4 regions of the Kurthia sp. Dielmo genome follow, and region 1 is predicted to be linked to each of the others. Evidence: riboswitches for the same ligand, from Rfam matches in the RefSeq annotation. Region 1 holds a riboswitch; each other region holds the start of a gene.
The links. Region 1 has a riboswitch for cobalamin ahead of KTHG_RS13355 (energy-coupling factor ABC transporter permease). Riboswitches for the same ligand answer to the same signal wherever they lie in the genome.
Positions count from the first base shown of each region.

Region 1 (5,292 bases):
AATTCCTGCAAGGCTCGATAATAAGAAGAAGCCAGGTAGAAGGAGCAGTTTAAGATACGTTATTAGCGGAATTTTTGCGGCAATTAAAATGAAAACACTCATTACGAAAAACGTAATGAGTGAAATCAGCACATCTTTTGTTGAAATGGCAAATAATAAAAATACAAATGAAAAGGCCATTTTTTCAAGTGGATGCACTGTCGCTAAACGATTAACGTAGGCGTATTGATCAATGGGAATCATGCAGATCCTTGTCCACTTTTTTTGAGCGTCCGCGCATTAAACCGCAGAAGTAACCGATAAATCCTGCACCAATTGCCGCTTGTAGTGCAAATAATAAACTTTCAATTTCGCCACTTGGTGGTTCCCAAAGGCTTGAAAACCATGGCTCATAATCTTTGTTAATTTCAGTAATGGCCGCTTCCGCTTCACCATCAGCGCCACCAAACTCAGCGCCTTTTTGAAGGAATAGTGGCACAATGGCTAAAATAATAACGATGGCGATTAATAAGAGATTTTTTTTGAACATTATGCCGCCTCCTTATTTTTTTTGAAAATATTTAATGCTTTTAATTCAGCAATATTGTATTTACGTAAGAAGTTCATGACAACAACGGTTAACAATCCTTCGCTAATCGCAAGTGGAATTTGTGTGAAGGCGAAAATGCTCGCAAATTTACCGAATGATGCGAAAATACCACCAGACTCAGCTGGGAAGGCAAGTGCTAATTGGAATGATGTCACAACATATGTACCGAGGTCACCAAGCATCGCTGCTAAAAAGACCGCAACAGAGAACGACCAACCAACTTTTTGTGCGCCTTTAAAAACATACCATGCAATGATTGGACCAGCGACTGCCATTGAAAAAGCATTGGCGCCAAGTGTTGTCAGGCCACCATGCGCAAGTAAAAGTGCTTGGAATAGTAGAACGATAGAGCCGACAACACTCATCGCAAGCGGTCCGAATAATACCGTACCAAGGCCCACACCTGTTGGATGTGAACAACTTCCTGTCACAGATGGTATTTTTAGTGCAGATAAGACGAAAGCAAACGCGCCAGATAAACCAAGCATCATTTTTGTTTCGGGATGCTCCTTAATCGTTTTCGTGATCGAACGAATCCCTAAAATAATGAATGGTAGCGCGAGTACCCACCAAAAAATGGCCCATTCGACTGGTAAAAACCCTTCCATAATGTGCATCGCATTCGCCCGCGTTGGTACGAGCAGTAAAATGGGCGCGAAGTACATTAATTTTAATAATTTTTTCATGCAAAATCCCCCTTATAAAAGTAGAGGAATGTACGAAAAAAGCCTATCTCCATAACGGAAATAGGCACAAAAAGACAGCATTCATCGTAAGTTTGTCTTTCGTACACCTATCCTCGTAGGCCGAATTGATTTTACGGCAGGTCTCCTGGCTTCGCGTCAACATTTCATTACACCTTCCCATCGTTTAGACAGTGGCATACGCAATGAAACTCAGCATCACAGTTGCGGGACAGCACTTGTTTTTCACAAGTTTCCCTTTTAAGCGAATAATTGATTATCCGCACCGTAAAATTGTATATAATTTTTCGACATTTCGTAAAATAGCTTATCATTGTCGTGGAAATTTGCCAATAACAATTTTTATTTCAATTTATTTGAAATCGAAAAACTTGTATCAATACAGAGAAAACGCTGTGATTTCAAGCGATTTATGCGAATTTTCTTTTGTACTATAACATCATAGTAAAAAAAGATTTGAAAAGTAAGATAATTACCGATATGATGAAAATAAGATTTTTTAAAAACTAAATACTAACGATACATTTTAGAAGTGCCTCGTTGTGAGGATAATAGGGAAAATGGTGAGAAGCCATTACAGCCCCCGCTACTGTAAGAGTGTTGAGGTCATCAAATCCATTGGCTAAAGCTGAGAAGGGATGACGTCATAGACACTTGAGTCAGGAAACCTGCTTTTAAAATCGGACAAAACTTTTCGGAGGGAGAAGCTTTTGGACAAACTTTATTTGCAGTATTTTTTAAACTTGCGAATTTTCAGTATGTTCAGCCTTTTATTCTCCGGAATAGAAGGCTTTTTTTGTTGTCTTCATTGTCCGAATGGGGAGTTGTGAGTGACAAGAAATGGAGGAAGTATCATGGCACAGGGTAAATTATTCGTCGTCGGGTTTGGACCAGGGGACTTTCAACATATTACGAATCGTGCAGTCGATGTACTGAAAATGAGTGATGTGGTGATCGGGTACAAAACGTATGTCGATTTAATCAAAGATTTAATTACAGCAAAAGCAGTTGTCAGCACAGGGATGACGGAGGAAGTATCACGTGCACAGGAAGCGGTGAAGCAAGCAGAGGCCGGCGAAATCGTATCCGTTATTTCAAGTGGTGATGCGGGTGTATACGGTATGGCAGGGCTTGTGTATGAAGTGTTAATCGAAAAGGGCTGGACGGAAGAAACGGGTATACCGGTTGAAATCGTGCCAGGTATTTCGGCAATCAACTCATGTGCGTCGTTACTTGGCGCACCGGTCATGCATGACTCATGTACGATTAGCTTGAGTGACCACTTAACACCATGGGATTTAATTTCAAAACGAATTGAAGCAGCCGCAATGGCGGATTTCGTTATTGCACTGTACAACCCGAAAAGTGGTCGTCGTACGCGCCAAATCGTTGAAGCACAGCGTATTTTACTTGAATATCGTCATCCGGATACACCAGTTGGCCTAGTAAAAAGTGCGTATCGTGATTCACAGCATATTACGATGACGACCTTATCGGAAATGCTGACGCATGACATTGGCATGTTGACAACCGTTGTTATCGGGAATTCATCAACATTTTTCTATGATAATAAAATGATTACGCCTCGTGGCTATCAAAAGAAATATACATTAGGCGAAGAAAAGCAACCGCTGAAGCCGCATCAGCGCTTGAAGAAGGAAGCAGAACCATGGGCAATGGATCAGGAGACAGGGCGTTCTTATGAGCCCGTAGCACCAGCACCAGAAAAAAAGCCTGAGCCATTAAAACCTATCGAGTCGGCCTTATCTTTAGCGGAGGAGGCACTTGGTTGCTTAGGTGTCGAGGTTTTTGAGCCAAAGCACTATGTGCATCAGAAAATGGAATCGATTTTTGAATTAGCCGTTAGTCCAGGTGTGGCTAATAAAAAAATTACGCCGCAGCAAATGATGACACTCGCAGATGTTGTCGGTGAAAAAGGCACGATGGAATATACGCCAGAGCATGAATTCATTTTGCGCATTCCAACGACGGCCCCTGAGCTTATTACGGACCGTTTGAAGGAATCAGGCTTACTTGTTTCACCATACGGCGACGTGGCACGTATTAAAGCGTGTGATTTCTGTGATGGTGAAAAGGCGGATTCAATTCCATATGCAGAGGAGCTACACAGCGTTCTTGGCGGTATGAATTTACCGAAGGAATTAAATATTGGCTTTAATGGCTGTGGGATGGCATGTTACCGCGCGGTGATGGATGACATTGGGATTGTCTACCGTAAAGGGGCCTTTGATGTCTTTATCGGCGCGAAGCCAGTTGGTCGTACCGCGCATCCTGGTCAGCCCGTTGTCGAAGGCTTATCAAAAGAGCAGCTTGTGCCAATGGTAGAAGGGCTTGTGGCGGAATATAAAGAGAATGCGCATCCAAATGAACGATTATTTAAATATTTCAAGCGCGTGAAGAAACTAGGCAACTTCGTCTATCAGGATATTGCACCGAAAATTAAAATTGCTCCTGCACCATGCGGAGATTAGGAGATAAAGCGTATGTTATTTTTAGCTGGAACAAGTGATGCTCGTGCACTCGCTGTTCGTCTAGCTGCACACTATGATGTGCTTGCAACCGTCGTAACCGATTCGGCAGCGAAAAGCTTAACAGATGAGGGCATTCCTACCTTTGTTGGGCGTTTAACAGCTGAGGAAATGGCTGCAAAGGTGAAAGAACGCGGTGACGACATGATCGTTGATGCGAGCCATCCATTTGCAGAAGAGGCGTCAAAAAATGCGCAGGAAGCTGCGAAGTTAGCGGATGTACCGTATTGCCGCTATGAGCGTACATCAGAGGATTTTACAAATCCACTCATTACAGCGGTTGAAACGTATGAACAAGCGGCAGATGTCGCACTCGCTCGTAAGGGGAACGTTATGCTACTAACAGGCAGTAAGACGCTGCAAATTTTTGCAGATAAATTAGTTGGTGTTGACGGTATTCGCATGATTGCGCGTATGCTACCGCGTCTAGACAATATGGAAAAATGCGCCGCACTTGGCGTTGAACAAAAAAATATTATTGCGATGCAAGGACCGTTTTCTCGTGAGCTGAATGAGGCGCTATATAAGCAGTTTGACACGACGCTGATGATTACGAAGGAAAGCGGAAAAGCTGGCTCCGTAGATGAAAAAATTACGGCGGCGCTTGATTTAGGCATCGAGGTTGTACTCATTACACGACCGAAAATTCAATATGACAATGCATTCGACACATTTGAAGCAGTCGAACAATTTATAGGGGGAATTTTACATGACAAATGATACAGAGCAAAAAGAATTATTTATCAATACCGATAACTTCAATACGGATTTTACACCGCTTACAGTTGAGCCAAACCGTATTTATGACTATAGCTTTGAAACGATTTTAGAAGAGTATGGTCCACATGATTACAATGACGATGAATGGTCAATTATTCGCCGTATCGTCCATGCTTCAGCGGATTTTGAATTAGGAAAAAGTGTAATTTTACATCCAGATGCGATTCGTGCAGGTGTGGAATCAATTCGTGCAGGTCGTCCGGTTATTGCTGATGTGCAAATGATTCAAAGTGGCTCAGGACGTAAACGATTCCAAAAACATGGCGGCGACTTATTCTGTCATATCGCCGATGAGGACGTATCAAAAATGGCGAAAGAGCATAATACAACGCGTGCGATTATTTCGATGCAAAAGGCGGCTCGCTTACATGAAGGTGGTATTTATGCCATTGGGAATGCGCCAACTGCTTTACTTGAACTGATTCGTTTAATTCGTGAAGGCATCGCGAAGCCGGACTTAATTATTGGGATGCCGGTTGGTTTCGTATCAGCAGCTGAGTCAAAAGAAGAGCTTGCGAAAGTAACAGAAGTACCATTCATTACAAATGTAGGGCGTAAAGGCGGTAGTACGGTAACTGTTGCAGCGCTAAATGCGATTTCGATTCTGGCGGATCGTCAAGACTAGCGTGGAGAAACGAAAGAAAAAAGACCCGAAAGATATGCGCTCGGG
Region 1 is NZ_HE578959.1:450,227-455,518, reverse strand. Features, by position in the region: gene cbiQ (cobalt ECF transporter T component CbiQ) at 1-243, opposite strand, end outside; gene KTHG_RS13360 (energy-coupling factor ABC transporter substrate-binding protein) at 230-529, opposite strand; gene KTHG_RS13355 (energy-coupling factor ABC transporter permease) at 529-1,275, opposite strand; cobalamin riboswitch at 1,394-1,578, opposite strand; cobalamin riboswitch at 1,807-1,983, shown strand; gene cobJ (precorrin-3B C(17)-methyltransferase) at 2,148-3,785, shown strand; gene cobK (precorrin-6A reductase) at 3,798-4,562, shown strand; gene KTHG_RS13340 (precorrin-8X methylmutase) at 4,552-5,247, shown strand; gene KTHG_RS13335 (cobalt-precorrin-5B (C(1))-methyltransferase) at 5,249-5,292, shown strand, end outside.

Region 2 (5,292 bases), on a different contig from region 1:
ACATCTACACAGTCAGAGAATTTGCAACGTATCGCAAATTCTCTGTTTTTTCGTTTAAAAAGCGTACAACGTCACTCGCTTTTTCAAGCTGACAATGATAGCATGAAACGTAATTGGAGGTTTCATGATGGGACGAGATAAAAAATTTTCTACACACGATTTATGGCAAGCTACACATGAGCTGATTGTTGAAACAGGCTACCAGGGATTTACGATGAGTCTGCTCGCAGCAAAGCTTCATGTATCTCGCGCAGCCATTTACAAACATTACCCAAATAAAGAAGAACTACTTATTGACTTTATGGTTGAAAAAATGCGCTATAGTGTCACGCTATTAAGTGAAATAGACTTTACACAAAGCTTTGAGCATCAATTACGCGACTTATTAGAAAGAATGTTTCAACTTAAAGATTTGCATCAAATTTTAGGAATGGCTTCGACGATAGAAGATGTTTCACCAGTTATTACCGAAAAAAAACAGGTTTTATCAGCGATGCACCATGAACTGTATGCCCCCCTTAATCAATTAATCACTAAAGGCAAAGAACAAGGTTTTATCGACCCTGCTCGTAATAATTTTTTATTACTAGGCTTTATCTTTCAAACGATTGACATACCAAACCACGCTGGACTGCCATTAGATACATTTATCGCAGAAATCCAGGCTCTTATTTTACATGGCATATCAAATAAGTAACACATTTGTCACTTTTATTAGTTACACATGTGTTACTTTGGTGTATACTTTAGTTGGCCTTTTAAGAGGTCAACTTTTTTTATGGAGGGAAAAATTTTGTTTTTAGCATTTAAAGAACTGAAGCACGCCAAGCTCCGTTATGCTATGATGACAGCAATTATTGTCTTAATTGCTTGGCTCGTATTCATTTTATCTGGACTTGGAAACGGATTATCAACACTAAGTGCCGCGACATTAAAAAACATTAACGCTGAGTACGTTGTGTATGAAGAAACAGCGGGCGCGACATTTGCAAAATCAATTTTATCAGAAGATATAATGGAGGATTTAAAGAAACAAAAAGATATTGAGGACGTAGCGGCATTTGGCGCTTCTACAATTTCTGTCGGCAAAACGACATCTAAGGATGCCGATGATAAAGAAGATGTGGCATTAATCGGCTTAGAACCGGATGCCTTTGTTATGCCAACTGTTATTGAAGGAGAAAAATTATCACTTTCAAATAAAAAAGGCGTTGTCATTAACGATACGCTGAAAAAAGCCGGCTATAAAATCGGTGACAAGCTACATGTATCCAATTCAAATTTAAAAGTTGAAGTCATTGGTTTTGTAAAAGGCGAAACATTTAACCATTTACCGGCCATGTTTGCAGTACCAGAAACATGGCGTAGCTATCAATATGCTGCGCCTGGCTCTGATAATGGTCTGAAAAAACCCGTACAAGCCTTTTTCTTAAAAGCACCTAATCTAGAGCCTGAAAAACTTGATAAATCAATTGATGATATCGAAACGGTGACGAAAAGCAAAGCTGTTAACGGCATGCCTGGTTATACAGCAGAAAATGGTACGATTATGATGATGTTAGCATTTTGTATTGTTATTTCAGCATTTATTATCGCGGTCTTCTTCTACGTTATTACAATGCAAAAAACACAACAATTCGGTGTCATGAAAGCAATTGGTGCAAGCAATGGCTTTATTGCACGCGCTATCGTCGCTCAAGTGGCGATTCTTTCAGTTGTCGGTATTTTAATTGGTATTTTATTAACATACGCTACTGCGCTCGCCTTCCCAGAAGGTATGCCATTTAATTTAGATCCTGTATTAGTCACTACATATGCAATTATCTTATTAATTATTGCATTACTTAGCTCGATCATTTCAGTTCGTCAAATTGTCAAGATTGATCCATTAACAGCATTAGGGAGAGTGGAATAAATGGCCCTATTATCACTACAAAACATTTCAAAAAGTTATACAGAAGGTTCTACTACCGTTCAAGCTTTAAAACAAGCTTCACTTGAAGTAGCTGCTGGCGAATTAGTAGCCATCATCGGCCCATCTGGTTCTGGTAAAAGTACATTGCTTTCTATTGCAGGTGCTCTATTACAACCAACAGAAGGTACTGTTACAATTAACGGGCAAGATTTAGGCAATTTATCACCAAAAAAACTAGCTAGCTTCCGTTTACATGAACTTGGCTTTATTTTACAAACATCAAATTTAATTCCGTATTTAAACGTGCTTGACCAATTATTACTTGTCAAAAAAATGGACAGCCGTGTAACAAAAGCGGACAAAGCACATGCTAAGCAATTGTTAACAGAGCTAGGCCTTAGCGACAAATTCAAAAAAATGCCGAATGAATTATCTGGTGGCGAACGTCAACGTGTTGCCATTGCCCGTGCATTTATGAATAACTCAACCGTCATCCTAGCAGATGAACCAACAGCAAGCCTTGATTCAAAGCGTGCCTTTGAAGTCGTACAACTACTAGCAAAAGAAGCAAAAGAACGTCAAAAAGCGGCTATTATGGTGACTCATGATGAACGTATGCTACCACTTTGCGACCATGTTTATCGTATGGAAGACGGCGTGCTAACAAAAGAAGCTTAATTTATTATTTCAAAAAAAGGATGACGTGCATGTCATTCTTTTTTTGTAGACTTAAACTATTAGAAGCATTTCGCTTAAAAATATTTCAATACTACTCTAATTAAACCAAGATAAAGACGGTATCGCTTTCGAAAAATAAGCTACATACAAAAAAGCCGGTAAACATACGCGTGTGTTTACCAGCTTTTTCTAAATTTTATGATGCTTTGTAATTGAACAAAGATATGCCTTCTGGGAGAATCGAACTCTCATCTACGGATTACGAGACCGTTGTTCTACCATTAAACTAAGTAGGCAAATAGGTAAATTAGTAATGTAACTTACAACTATTATTATACTCTTTTTTGTACTTTATACAATATTCCTGTCAGAAAAACACACTTCTTGTTTATTTAACTTTTTTCTACTTTAACGCTTTTACTGCTGTTCTATTAAGAAAATTACTTTGTGCACCCTTAATGATGATGAACATACTCATTTTCTTTCACGTATTCACGGAAATTCGCTAAATCTTGCATGCCTGTTGACGTGCCATCGATTGCTTGCTGCAAGCGCTCTAATAATACCGTTTGTAAATTTGGATGATACCCAAAATAAGAGGCTAACTCAATTGAAACGCTTGGATTTGTATCAGAAAATTGCTGCGCCATTAAGGCCATTCGTTCCATTAAGATGCCTGTAAATAAGAAATATGGTAACATAATGACTTGTTTTGCACCTTGCTCTAGACAGATTTGCATGCCTTGCTCCACAGTTGGTGTTGTTACACCCATAAAAGCACATTCTACAGTTGAAACAGTCAGCTGTGCTTGTAAAATCGATGCGATGTTATAGAAATCCATTTTAGCATCTTCGTCACTGCTACCACGACCGATCAATAAAATTGCCGTATCTTTATGAGGAATCGACACATCAAATTGAATTTCTTCTAAACGAGCCTTTAAAATATCAATAATTGCTTGGTGAATACCGATTGTTTGGCCATACGTAAAACGAATTTCTGGGAACTGCGCCTTTGCCTCTTCAATTTCTGCTGGGATATGTAATTTAGAATGCCCGGCATGTAATAAAATAATTGGAATCACATGGATTTCAACCGCTCCCTGTTCAATACACGCTTGAATACCGTCCTCAATATTAGGATTCGCAAATTCTAAAAAGCATGTCTCTACTAATAAATTGGCATCAATCGCTGGCTTCATTTGACGAATAAATGAACGCACTTCTTCATTCCCCGCTTCTAGTCTGCTACCATGCCCAACAAATAATACCGCTGTCTTTTTTGTGGCGCGCTTTTTACGATATTTTTCAATGCCTTTAATATGCCCTTCTTGACGCACGCGTTCGCCATTTACCATTTCATAAATAATCGCCTCACGCGCTACATTACCTTGCACAATACTACGCGCCGTTTGCTCCTGCTGCACAGAATACCAAGTACCTTTTGGATAATCAATTACGACACATTTATCTTTACAACGTCCATTACAGCGTGTCCGTGACGTATGAATAACCTCATCTAATTTTAGTGTACGAATTTCATCACGAATTTGTTGCGTGACATCTTCTGCGCCAGCTCCCATACAAGTAGCTCCGTTACAAATCATTAAATGACGCTCCATTTTCGTTAAATTCCACGTTGTCATGCTAACTCCCCCTCATGTTGTTGATTCCCACACAGAGGATAGAAAGCATAAAAAAAGACACTTTCCCCTATAAAAAGTGCACTAAAAAAACGCAAATAACCTTTGCTTATTCCGCACCTATCCTCGTAGGGTGAATCATCGAAGATTAAATGGTAGGTCTCCTGGCTTCTCTTCAACGTACTTTACACCTTCCCGTTTACACAGTGGTTTTTGTAAAGCACTCCAAGTTACAGTTGCGGGACAGCATCGGTTTTTCACCGATTTCCCTATTAAGCTAAGAATTAGCGCCATTCATCATATTGAATTGCTTTCATTTTAGCATTAAATTTTGAAAAATCAAATAGCTTTATAAAAAAAGAGAGGCTATTCGCCTCCCTCCTGCTGTGCTAATTCAATAGTATGTCGCTTGAAAAAACCGATGCCAAATGCGATAGCTTGCAGGCTAAAGAAAATCATTTCATTGACGAACCAGCCATTTGTATAGCTATTCCATATAGGAAAATTAAAAATAAGCGAACCCTTATCAGCGATACCACCACCAAAGGCAGTCAAATCCGCCTGTACTTGTGTGTATTCTAGATATGTACTAAGTGCCAAAATAACGCATAACACGACGATATAGCTTACAATTTGTTGTCCCTTCGCTTGCACAAAATAACGGGCGCCAATGACAAAGCTAATGAATAAACTAATCAGTAAAAATGGAATAACAAAGACAAGCGGAATAAATGCTGGATTTATATTTTTTAATGTCTCATCCGGCGCTAATGTAAAATAATAGCGCACAACAAAGACACCAAATAATGAGATTGCTAATGAAATATACCACGCTAATTTACTCAAAAAATCACCCTCCATTGTTCATTATAAAAGAACTAGCTGAAAAAAAATAGCGCAAGCACAGCTTTCCTCCGCACTTGCGCTATCATTACATCGTTAATTGCTGCAATGTTTGTAATTGCACAGTTAATCGTATAAAAAGTTCATTTTGCTCGATGGCTTCATTGCGCTCCTTTAGTAGCTTTAAGTAGCTACATAATGCATACGTAAATG
Region 2 is NZ_HE578957.1:79,626-84,917, reverse strand. Features, by position in the region: gene KTHG_RS05360 (TetR/AcrR family transcriptional regulator) at 128-697, shown strand; gene KTHG_RS05355 (ABC transporter permease) at 794-1,915, shown strand; gene KTHG_RS05350 (ABC transporter ATP-binding protein) at 1,916-2,593, shown strand; tRNA gene KTHG_RS05345 (tRNA-Thr) at 2,819-2,889, opposite strand; gene KTHG_RS05340 (CbiX/SirB N-terminal domain-containing protein) at 3,049-4,239, opposite strand; cobalamin riboswitch at 4,374-4,546, opposite strand; gene KTHG_RS05335 (hypothetical protein) at 4,603-5,082, opposite strand; gene KTHG_RS05330 (hypothetical protein) at 5,168-5,292, opposite strand, start outside.
Region 2: it holds a riboswitch for cobalamin, as region 1 does, so the genes downstream of both, KTHG_RS05340 (CbiX/SirB N-terminal domain-containing protein) here and KTHG_RS13355 (energy-coupling factor ABC transporter permease) in region 1, are expected to answer to the same signal.

Region 3 (5,292 bases), 350 kb from region 1:
TGAAGGCATCAATAGCCCAGTTTAAGTAAGCTTGCCAGTTGTTTTGACGCAGCGGTAACCCTTCGCGTAGTGCAGGCTCATCCACTTGGATAATGCGAATGCCCGCTTCCTCTAATGCATGAATTTCTTTTCGAAGTGCTAGGGCAATTTGTGCTGCGACTACATCACGTGGAAGATCATTTCGAACGAATGACCAGTTCAAAATCGTGACAGGCCCAGTTAACATACCTTTCATCCATTTATCGGTATGTTGCTGTGCAAAGACGGTTTCTTTTACAGTCATTGGCGCAAGCCAGTCGACATCACCGTAAATAATTGGCGGCTTAACACAGCGCGAGCCATACGACACAACCCATGCAAATTTAGTGAACGCAAAGCCAGCTAATTTTTCACCAAAGTATTCAACCATGTCCGTACGTTCAAATTCACCATGTACAAGAACATCTAAATCAATTTCTTCTTGTAAGGCAATCCAGCGCAATGTTTCAGCATCTAGTTTTGCTTCATATGCCGCGTCGTCTAAATCGCCACGTCGCCAGGCAGCACGCCATGAACGGACTTCTTTTGATTGTGGGAAGCTGCCAATTGTTGTCGTTGGGAATAATGGTAAATGAAGTGCCTGTTGTTGTAATGCAAGACGTTCTGTAAATGGGACGGTACGCTTGAAATCTTTCTCTTCTAACTTAGCAAGTGCTGTAGACACGCTTTCATTTTGACGACTTGCATGATTTTTTAATGCTTCAATGCGCTTCATGCTAGCAGATACCGCCGTTGGTGTTGGCCACTCACCACTTTCGATATAGCCACTTACTTCGACAAGTTCACCTAATTTTTCATCACTGAATGCGAGTGCATCTTTTAGTGTATCGAAGAGCGTTGTTTCATTCGCAACGGTCACCGGGCAGTGCTGCAAGCTACAAGAGGGTTGCAGCCAAATAGCTTGTGGCGATACAAGTGTTTGAACGGCTTGTACATCTTGTGCAACTTCCTGTAAATTACTTGCCCAAATATCACGACCATTAACCACGCCAAGTGCTAATGTTTTTTGTGCTGGGAAGCCATGCTGACGAAGCGCGGCTAAATTTTCTTTTTTGCCATGGATTAAATCTAATCCGACACCAGCCACTGGTAAATTCGTGATGCGTTCAAAATCTGTTAACGCTTCGAAATAGGTTGTCAGCATCACTTTTGCTTGTGGCACAGCCTCGACAAGTTGTGTATAAATAACTTCTGCTAAGCGACAATCTTCCTCTGATAGGGCAGTAGTCAAAATCGGCTCCTCTAATTGAATCCACTCTGCTCCAACATCTACAAGTTGCTGTAAAACCTGTGCGTAAAGAGGCAGTAGCTCCAATAAATAGTGGGCAAGTTCTTTATCACGATAGCCTTTCGTTAATTTAGAGAAGGTCATTGGCCCGATTAGTGTTGGTTTCACGTCAATATCAACCGCTTCTTTTGCCTCTAAGAACCAATCTACATAATGATTATGATTTAATTTCAGTGTCGCGCCCTCGTATTCGGGAACGATGTAGTGATAATTAGTATTGAACCATTTTGTCATTTCGCAAGCGACCGTGTCAGTCGTACCGCGAGCCATCGCATAATATGTAGTAAGAGAAGGTTCATCTTCTAGTGAGCGATAACGAGATGGGATTAAGTTAAAAAGAAATGCAAGATCGAGCATACGGTCATACATCGTAAAATCACCAGATGTTACTTGCGTTAGGCCGAGTTTTTGTTGCTTTTTTAAATGGGTAATGCGTAATTTTTTCCACTCTGCTTGTAATGTATCTTCGCTAATCGCTTGTTTCCAAAATTTTTCTACGAGACGTTTCCATTCACGGTTTTCTCCGATATACGGGTAACCAATTGTTGTTGTAATCATGTATATTCCTCCTTTGGTGTATTACATAACTCCAAATAAAAAAGCTATTTCAATTAAGAAATAGCGGAAGAATCTATGCATTATTAAAAAAGTCGACTCCTTTTGACCGACCATCGCACAGAACACCGCCCATCTCCACGTGAGCCTTTGGTGTGTACTCAAAACAGGCAGGTCTCCTGACTTATCATCAACATGCTTAAAGCCTTCCCATTTACACAGTGGCGAATTTTTAAGCACTCCGAATTACAGTTGCGGGACAGCGATGGATTCACACCATACTTCCCTTTTAAGCATGTTCTCACATGCACCGGTTTGTAACACGTTATGTAATTGAACAATACTATAGCATATATTTTTCAGAAAATAAAATATATTTTGAAAATGAGCAGAATTTTACTTAAAACCATCTAAAACAATACGAGATGAATTATTTGATGTTATACTGTAAGAAAACATCGCTACACCCAATAATTTATACATAAAACGTAGTGTGCGAAAAACTTAGGTATATAGTATAACGCCAGATAATGGGCTGTTTTTAAATACTTATAGAAGAAATTAGGAGGGATACAATGACGATTCTACTAGTGGATGACAACAAGGTAAATCTATTTGTCATGGAGAAAATTTTAAAAAGTGCTGGGTACGATAATTGTGTATCTCTGACATCGGCTCAGGCACTGTATGATTATTTGAAAATTGATGAACTAAAGTATAAGCCCGATTCAGTGGATCTAATTTTACTAGACATTATGATGCCAGAGATTGATGGTATCGAAGCGTGTCGGACGATTCGTCGTGATGAGCGTTATAAAAATATTCAAATTTTATTTACAACTGCACTTGATGATAAGAAAAAATTATCAGAAGCACTTGGCGCTGGTGGTAATGATTATATTACAAAACCAATTAACAAAACTGAATTACTAGCGCGCATGGATGTGGCGCTCCGTTTAAAACAAGAGCTGGATTGGCATATGATTCATGATGAAAAGATTGAAAATGAATTAAATTTAGCAGCACATGTGCAGCGCAGTTTATTAAGTGAACCTTTTACTGATGACAAGCTTGCTGTACAAGTGGCGTATAAACCGTCATTTAATTTAGCTGGGGACATGTATTACTGGGAACAAATAGATGAGGATCGCTATGCCGTAATGTTATTTGACATGATGGGGCATGGTATTTCGGCTTCCCTCGTTTGTATGTTTATTTCATCTGCGCTACGTGATAGTGTGAAAAAACGTGTAAAGCCGGCTGAAGTGATGATCGAATTAAATCGCTATATGTCCTTATTACATACAGATAAAGAAAAAATTCCATACTACTTTACAGGTGTTTATATGCTAATTAATACGAAGGAAAAAACGATTGAGTATGTCAATGCAGGGCATCCGCATGGCTATGTGTGGCTGAATGAAGAAGAACTTGTACATTTGAACAACAATTCCTGTGCAATTGGCTTTTTCGATGATATTGATGTGAAATCACAAACGATTTCATACGAAAGCTCGGCGCAAATTATTCTGTTTACAGATGGTGTGCTAGAGGCGATGCATCCAGATGAATTTGAAGCGGAGCGACGTATGGATAAGCTTGCTGCACAAACATTATCACTTGATAAACCATTACTTGATTATGTTATTCCGCGTGAACAGCAAGAGAATCAACCAGATGATATGTGTATGCTTGTGATCCAGGCAAATTAAAAAGAGGCTTTGACATATGTGTCAGAAAAGCCGCTTCTATGAGCATAAGAAAAACCGGAATCGCGCTGTGGCGCGGTTCCGGTTTTTCGTTGTGAACGCTAAAAAAGGAACATGACGTGTTTTGTCCCAGCCTCTTTTTTAGTCATAGATTTTTTGATAAATTTTTTCATTCGTAATCGTTTCTTCAAATTTAGGCATAATATCTGAGAAGCGGAGCGATTCTTTTGCACCGAGGCAAAGGAAGCCACCACGTGATAGACTATCGTGGAAAAGCTTATATACTTTATTTTGAAGTGGTGGTGAAAAATAAATCAATACGTTACGACAAATAATTAAGTGAAATTCATTAAATGATTGATCTGTCACTAAGTTATGCTGTGCAAAACTAATTGATTCAAGAAGCTCCGGTTTTATATACGCAAAATGACTGTCCGTATAATAATATTCAGAGAAAGCTTGGCTACCACCCGCAAGCATATAATTTTTCGTATAGTTTTGCATTTTTTGAATGGGGAACCGAGCCGCCTGCGCACGCTCAAGTACGTCCTCATTCATATCGGTTGCGTAGAGAGTAGCTTTATCAATCAACCCAAGCTCTGTAAGTAAAATGGCGACGGAAAAAACTTCTTCTCCCGTAGCGCAGCCGGCATGCCAAATACGAATGTCATCTAATTTTTTAAAACGCGGTAAAATGTCTTCGCGTAATGCTCTGAAAAAGCTAGGGTCACGAAACATTTCCGTGACATTAATCGAGAAGTCATTTAATAATTCTTTGCGTATTTTCTCATCATAGATTACTTTTTCCGTTAAACGAGAGATGTTTGGTAAATGCTCGAGTGCTAGACGATTATGCACTCGACGTGTAATAGAGGAGCGATTGTACTCTCTAAAATCATAAGAAGTTAATTGATAAATCGCTTCTAATAAAAGTGCTACCTCTAATTCTTCTGTTGCCGTTGTTTCCATTACATCACCTCAGTAGTTAACCAAACACGTAAAACAGAGAAAAGTTGCTCTAAGTTTAGTGGCTTACTAATATAATCGGTTGCACCTGCAGCAATGCATTTCTCGCGGTCTGATTTCATTGCTTTCGCTGTTAATGCAATAATCGGTAGCTCGATATTCATATCTTCGCGTAAAATTTGCATCGTATCATAACCATCTAGTTCAGGCATCATAATGTCCATTAAAATTACATCGACATGACGGTCCTTCTCAATAAAGTTTAAACATTCACGACCATTACGTACACTATCTACAATCATGCCATGTTGTTGTAATGTTTTTTCGAGTGCAAAAATATTGCGTTCATCATCATCAACAATCAACACGCGCTTGTTTTTAAAGAAATTCTCTTCTACAATAGCTGGCATGTCAGTTTGAGTCGCATCAGGTGTTTCTTCTACTGATGGTACTTCAAAGATTGATTCTGCTGGCATCTCGACATTATTCGGTAAGCCCGTTGGTAAGCTAGGAATATAAAGTGTAAATGTACTACCCTCACCCTCCGTACTATCGAGTGTAATAGTACCACCAAGTAGTTGCGCAAATTCTTTACAAATGGATAGACCAAGACCTGTACCGCCATATTTACGAACAGTTGCTCCGTCTGCTTGTTGGAAGGATTCAAATATAAGCTCATGTTTTTCTTTTGGAATACCGATACCTGTATCTGTGACAGAAATAGCTAACCACTGT
Region 3 is NZ_HE578959.1:99,511-104,802, forward strand. Features, by position in the region: gene metE (5-methyltetrahydropteroyltriglutamate--homocysteine S-methyltransferase) at 1-1,885, opposite strand, end outside; cobalamin riboswitch at 2,035-2,212, opposite strand; gene KTHG_RS11765 (SpoIIE family protein phosphatase) at 2,458-3,594, shown strand; gene KTHG_RS11770 (CheR family methyltransferase) at 3,733-4,560, opposite strand; gene KTHG_RS11775 (ATP-binding protein) at 4,560-5,292, opposite strand, start outside.
Region 3: it holds a riboswitch for cobalamin, as region 1 does, so the genes downstream of both, metE (5-methyltetrahydropteroyltriglutamate--homocysteine S-methyltransferase) here and KTHG_RS13355 (energy-coupling factor ABC transporter permease) in region 1, are expected to answer to the same signal.

Region 4 (5,292 bases), on a different contig from region 1:
TATCTAAGACGCTTGTAATAACGCCAACTAAACCAGAAGAAACAACGCCAGCAAACGGCATGATAATGAAGATTGTCAGTAAGCCAACGATTAGTAATGTAATGGTTGGGGTTACGATAATATCGATGGAGTTTGGTACGATTTTTCGGACATTTCGTTCAACGATTGATAGTACCCAAACCCCGATTAATACGCCGATAATCCCGCCTTGATTGGCAACAAGTGGGTCGCCGTTAAAGATATTGGTTATAGGTGCTTCAGGTGTCATCCCCGTTAAGAGAATCGTACCACCGATAATCCCACCAAGACCAGGTGTCGCACCAAATTCATTGGCAGCATTAATCCCTACATAAATAGAAAGATAAGCAAATAAGGCATTTTTAATTACATTTAAAATAAGAATTAATTGCGTCCAGCTATCACCAATGTCACCAGCTGTTTGTAAGTTCGTTAATACAGAAGCGATCCCGCCGATTAAACCGGCACCAACGAATGCAGGAATAAGTGGCACGAAAATATTGGCGATGGTTTTTAGTACGCTACGAAGCTTTGATTTCTTCTGCTTAGCCTTTGTTGCTGCCTGCATTTCTTTCGCGCGCTCCTCGACCATTTCCTTGTTGGACTTGTTTTTTCGAGGGAATGGCTCACCAAGCTTAACACCAGCTTCGCGTACCATTTCGGCAGCTACTTTATTAACCGTACCTGGTCCGACAACAACTTGTAGCGTATCATCTTCAATGACCCCTAATACACCCGGTACATTTTTTAATGCGTCAATATCTACCTTGCTATAGTCGTTAATTGAAATTCGAACACGTGTCATACAGTGAATGATTTTATCGACATTTTTTTTGCCGCCAATCTGAGCGTATATGTCATGTGCTAAGCGTACTTCTTTTGATTCAGTCATCTAGAACTCCTCCTTACTTGTTAAGTAGTCTTACGGATAAATCCTTGGTTCTGCACCAATGTTTCTTCTGCTTGTTCCTTCGTTTGATCGAATAAAATCATGACGATGGCGATTTTTACTTGCTCACCTGATTGCTCAAAGGCTTCTTGTGCTTGCTCTTCTGTACATTCCGTTGCTTGTTGAATAATGCGTACGGCACGAACACGTAGCTTTTCATTGGTTGGCTGTACATCGACCATTAAGTTGTTGTACACCTTACCGATGCCAATCATTGAAGCGGTCGACAACATATTTAGTACAAGTTTCTGGGCGGTACCAGCTTTTAGACGTGTCGAGCCTGTTAATACTTCAGCGCCAACAATGACCTCGATGGCAATATTAGCAAATGCGCTAATTTCCGCATCTTGGTTACAAGAAAGGGCAATCGTTTCAGCACCTACCTCATTAGCATACGTTAATGCGCCAATGACATACGGTGTACGACCACTTGCTGCAATGCCGACAACCACATCTTCTTTTGTCAGGGAAAGCGCTGTTAAATCTTGCTGACCGAGTGTAGGTGAATCTTCTGCACCCTCGACTGCGCGGTACATAGCACGGTCACCACCTGCGATAACACCTACGACCTTTTCAGGTGGTACGCCAAACGTTGGCACACATTCAACCGCATCAAGCACGCCTAAGCGGCCACTCGTACCAGCACCAATGTAAATAAGGCGACCATTTTTTTTGAAGCGCGCGATAATTGCATCAACGGCCTTCGCAATCGTTGGCACGATTTGCTCGATTGCCTTTGGTACAACGGCATCTTCTTCATTCATTAAGCGAATGACTTGCTCTGTCGACAGCGTATCTAAGTTCATCGAGCGCTCATTACGTTTTTCTGTCGTTAATTTGTTTAAATCCATTCGATAACCTCCAGTTGTAGTGCTTGATTGGCACCAATCAATTTTAATAATGGAATGTCGGCTTTTGTGACATAACCAATAGTGTTGACGCGAGCATCGCTTGCTAATGGATTTTTCACGAGCTGTACCTCACCCTCATAGCGCCCGAATTGTTCATTATCAATTGTCACAGCACCAATCGGTCGAGTTGTAATAACCCCCGGCTTGACATGTCGCTTCGTTTGGCGAGACTCCAAAAAGCGAATAACATCCGCGGCGCAGTCAGGGCGATTATGAAATCGTGTCGCATGTAAATCCTCATACGTACGCTCAAGTGAGGTGTGCAGTAAAATCGTTTGTTGCTGTATAAACAGTTCAAATTGTTTTAGACTGACATCATTTAAGCTGTAATCGCCAACAAGAACGAGGTCTACCTGTTCAAAAATATCTAAATAAGAAGCAAACGGTGAAAAATGGCGATGCTTCTCGAGTGTGGGCAAGCCTTCAAAAAGCGGTGCGCGGTATTCATCTCCAGGAATAAAAGCAGCTACTGGGATGTCGTACTGTTTAAAAAGATCATTTTGTTGCTTGAAAAATTCTTCACTTAAGCCCGTTGAGACATGTGGATAATAATTGTGCCAGGCAGCAAGGCGAGATGCTGGCACATTTATGAGCAATTGCTCTAGTTCCTTCCGCGTTACCGTACTAGCGTTTAAAATGATATGAAAAGCCGTAGAAAGTGATATCATCTGCTCAATAGAGAAGCCGTCGTCTAAACGTAGTTGATGTACACCGAATGCTTGTAGCTTTTCGATTGGGAATTGCTCGAAAAGTGCAGGATGAATGTCCACCGTTAAACGTAAATGATTAACTGCACATAATTCACCTAGCCGGGCTAAATGAGCTTCGGTTACATCAGGAAGCTGAAGTGATGTGAAAACATCACTAAAGCCAGCATCTGTCATGTTATGCATGTAAGTAGCATCTATATTATTTAAAAAAACAGAAAACCCTAACATGAATGTAACCCCTTTCATTTATTTACAAATAGTGTAATCTAAAAGTAATAAAATTTCAAATTTTATTTAAAATATTTTTTAAAAAGAAATTAAATTACATTTTTAAATAAAATAAATGAAAAATTGGTGCGTAATTACATGAAAATGACGCACTATTCCGAATATGCTTTCTTAACGTCTCGAAGTTTTGTATAATAGGGGCAATTAAACACACAGAGATAGTAGGGGAAATGAGTGAAAATCTCATGCGGTCCCGCCACTGTAATGAAGTAATTCGAAGCCAGATTACCTACTATTTTTTTGAATGTGCTACGAGGATAGTCAACTTTTAGGGGGCTTCTGTATGTACAGGGGCCTTTTTATGTTCTCGGGAAATGAGAGGAGAATGGATTTTGAAAAAATGGATGTCATGGGGTTCCGCATTAGCGGTCTCAGCAATGTTATTATCAGGCTGCGGTACAGCAGATCAGACAAATGACAAGGAAAAAACAACACAGTCAGCGCAGCAAAATGCGTACCCATTAACAGTGAAGGATGCGACAGGTAAAGAAATTAGCATTAAGCAAGAGCCTTCAAAAATTATTACATTATCACCAAGCATTACGGAATCATTATTCGCACTTGACTTAGGAGATAAGGTGACAGGTGTTACAACGAATGATGATTATCCGAAAGAAGCGACTAAAAAAACAATGGTTGGCGATATGAATCCAAATATCGAAAAAATCATTTCGTTAGAACCTGATTTCGTGTTAATTGATGCGTCATCATTAGGTACGGCTGAAGCAGGATTAGAACAGTTGCGTGATGCAGGAATCACTGTATTTGTTGTGCCAACAGCAAATTCATTTGATGAAACGTATGCCAATATCGAACTAATCGGTAAGGTGACAAATAAAGAAGCTGAAGCGAAAAAAATTGTTGCAGATATGCAGAAAAAAGTAGCGGATGTACAACAGAAAATTAAAGATGCCAATGTGAAAGAACGTTCTGTATTTGTCGAAACATCAGATGCACCAGATATTTATACAGCGGGTAATAACTCGTATATGCAAGAAATGTTCGACTTAATTGGTGCGAATAATATTGCTAAAGATGGCGGCGAAAATTGGTATAAAATCGACCCAGAAGCGATTGTAAAAGGCAACCCAGATGTCATTATCGTGAAGTATGATTACGTACCAAATATCATGAAGAAAATTAAAAAACGTGATGGCTTTGATACCATTACAGCGGTGAAAGAAGACCAAATTGTGCAAGTCGATGACAATTTAACAAGTCGTACAGGTCCACGTTTAGCAGATGGCTTAGAAGAAATCGCGAAAGCTGTCTATCCTGAGGCATTTAAATAATGAAAAAACATGTTGTCGGGTATACCGTATCCTTTGCGCTATTAGTTGTAGCGGCATGGTTTGCGATTAGTATTGGCTCGGTGAAGGTTCCACTATCTGTGTTGTGGAATCCGTCATCAGCGGATGCAGCCTCGGCAAATATTATATGGAAAATCCGCGTGCCACGTGTGATTTTAGCCGGTCTTGTAGGGGCAGCACTTGCTATGGCAGGTGCTGCCTTTCAAGGTTTATTGAAAAATCCACTGGCTGATCCATATACGCTGGGGGTTTCTTCTGGGGCATCGGTCGGAGCGGTGATGACGATTTTCTTCGGTATTTCATCCTCTGCGCTTGGCCTATACACATTACCAATTTTTAGTATGATGGGTGCAATGGTCGCAATGGTGTTAGTGCTTGGCTTTTCACGCCTTGTCGATCGTTCGATGAAAATGGAAACATTGATTTTAACAGGGATTATTATTAGTGCCTTTTTAAGCTCCGTTATTTCACTTATGATTGCACTAACTGGTGAGGAACTGCGTCAGATTTTAAACTGGCTCATGGGGAGCGTATCGATGCGTGGCTGGCCGTATATTAAAATGATTTGGCCATTTTTACTTGTGGGTGCCTTGATGCTATGGATGAATCGCAAGGAACTAAATGCCTTATTATTTGGCGAGGAGCGCGCGCATTATTTAGGGGTCAATGTGAAGCGCAGCAAGTGGATGATTTTAGTGGGCGGCTCAATTTTAACAGGCTGTGCCGTAGCAGTGTCAGGGACAATTGGCTTTGTTGGTTTAGTTGTACCGCATATGACACGTCTACTTTTCGGTGCGGACCATCGTCATTTACTACCGCTCTCAATTATTAATGGTGCCACGCTACTTATCGTCTGTGATTTAGTAGCGCGCACGATTATTGCACCATCCGAATTACCGATTGGCGTCATTACATCATTTATTGGTGCGCCAGTATTTGCTTATATTTTCTTTAGACAACGTAGAAAGGGGCGTTAAACATGTTAGAGATTCACGGCTTAACAGGGGGCTATGATAAAAAAGAAATTGTTCGAGATGTGAGCTTTTCATTACAGAAGGGGCGAATGCTCGGCATTTTAGGGCCAAATGGTAGCGGGAAATCGACGC
Region 4 is NZ_HE578956.1:117,303-122,594, forward strand. Features, by position in the region: gene KTHG_RS01035 (PTS transporter subunit EIIC) at 1-910, opposite strand, end outside; gene murQ (N-acetylmuramic acid 6-phosphate etherase) at 931-1,818, opposite strand; gene KTHG_RS01045 (MupG family TIM beta-alpha barrel fold protein) at 1,809-2,816, opposite strand; adenosylcobalamin (AdoCbl) riboswitch at 3,019-3,150, shown strand; gene KTHG_RS01050 (ABC transporter substrate-binding protein) at 3,209-4,168, shown strand; gene KTHG_RS01055 (FecCD family ABC transporter permease) at 4,168-5,163, shown strand; gene KTHG_RS01060 (adenosylcobinamide amidohydrolase) at 5,166-5,292, shown strand, end outside.
Region 4: it holds a riboswitch for cobalamin, as region 1 does, so the genes downstream of both, KTHG_RS01050 (ABC transporter substrate-binding protein) here and KTHG_RS13355 (energy-coupling factor ABC transporter permease) in region 1, are expected to answer to the same signal.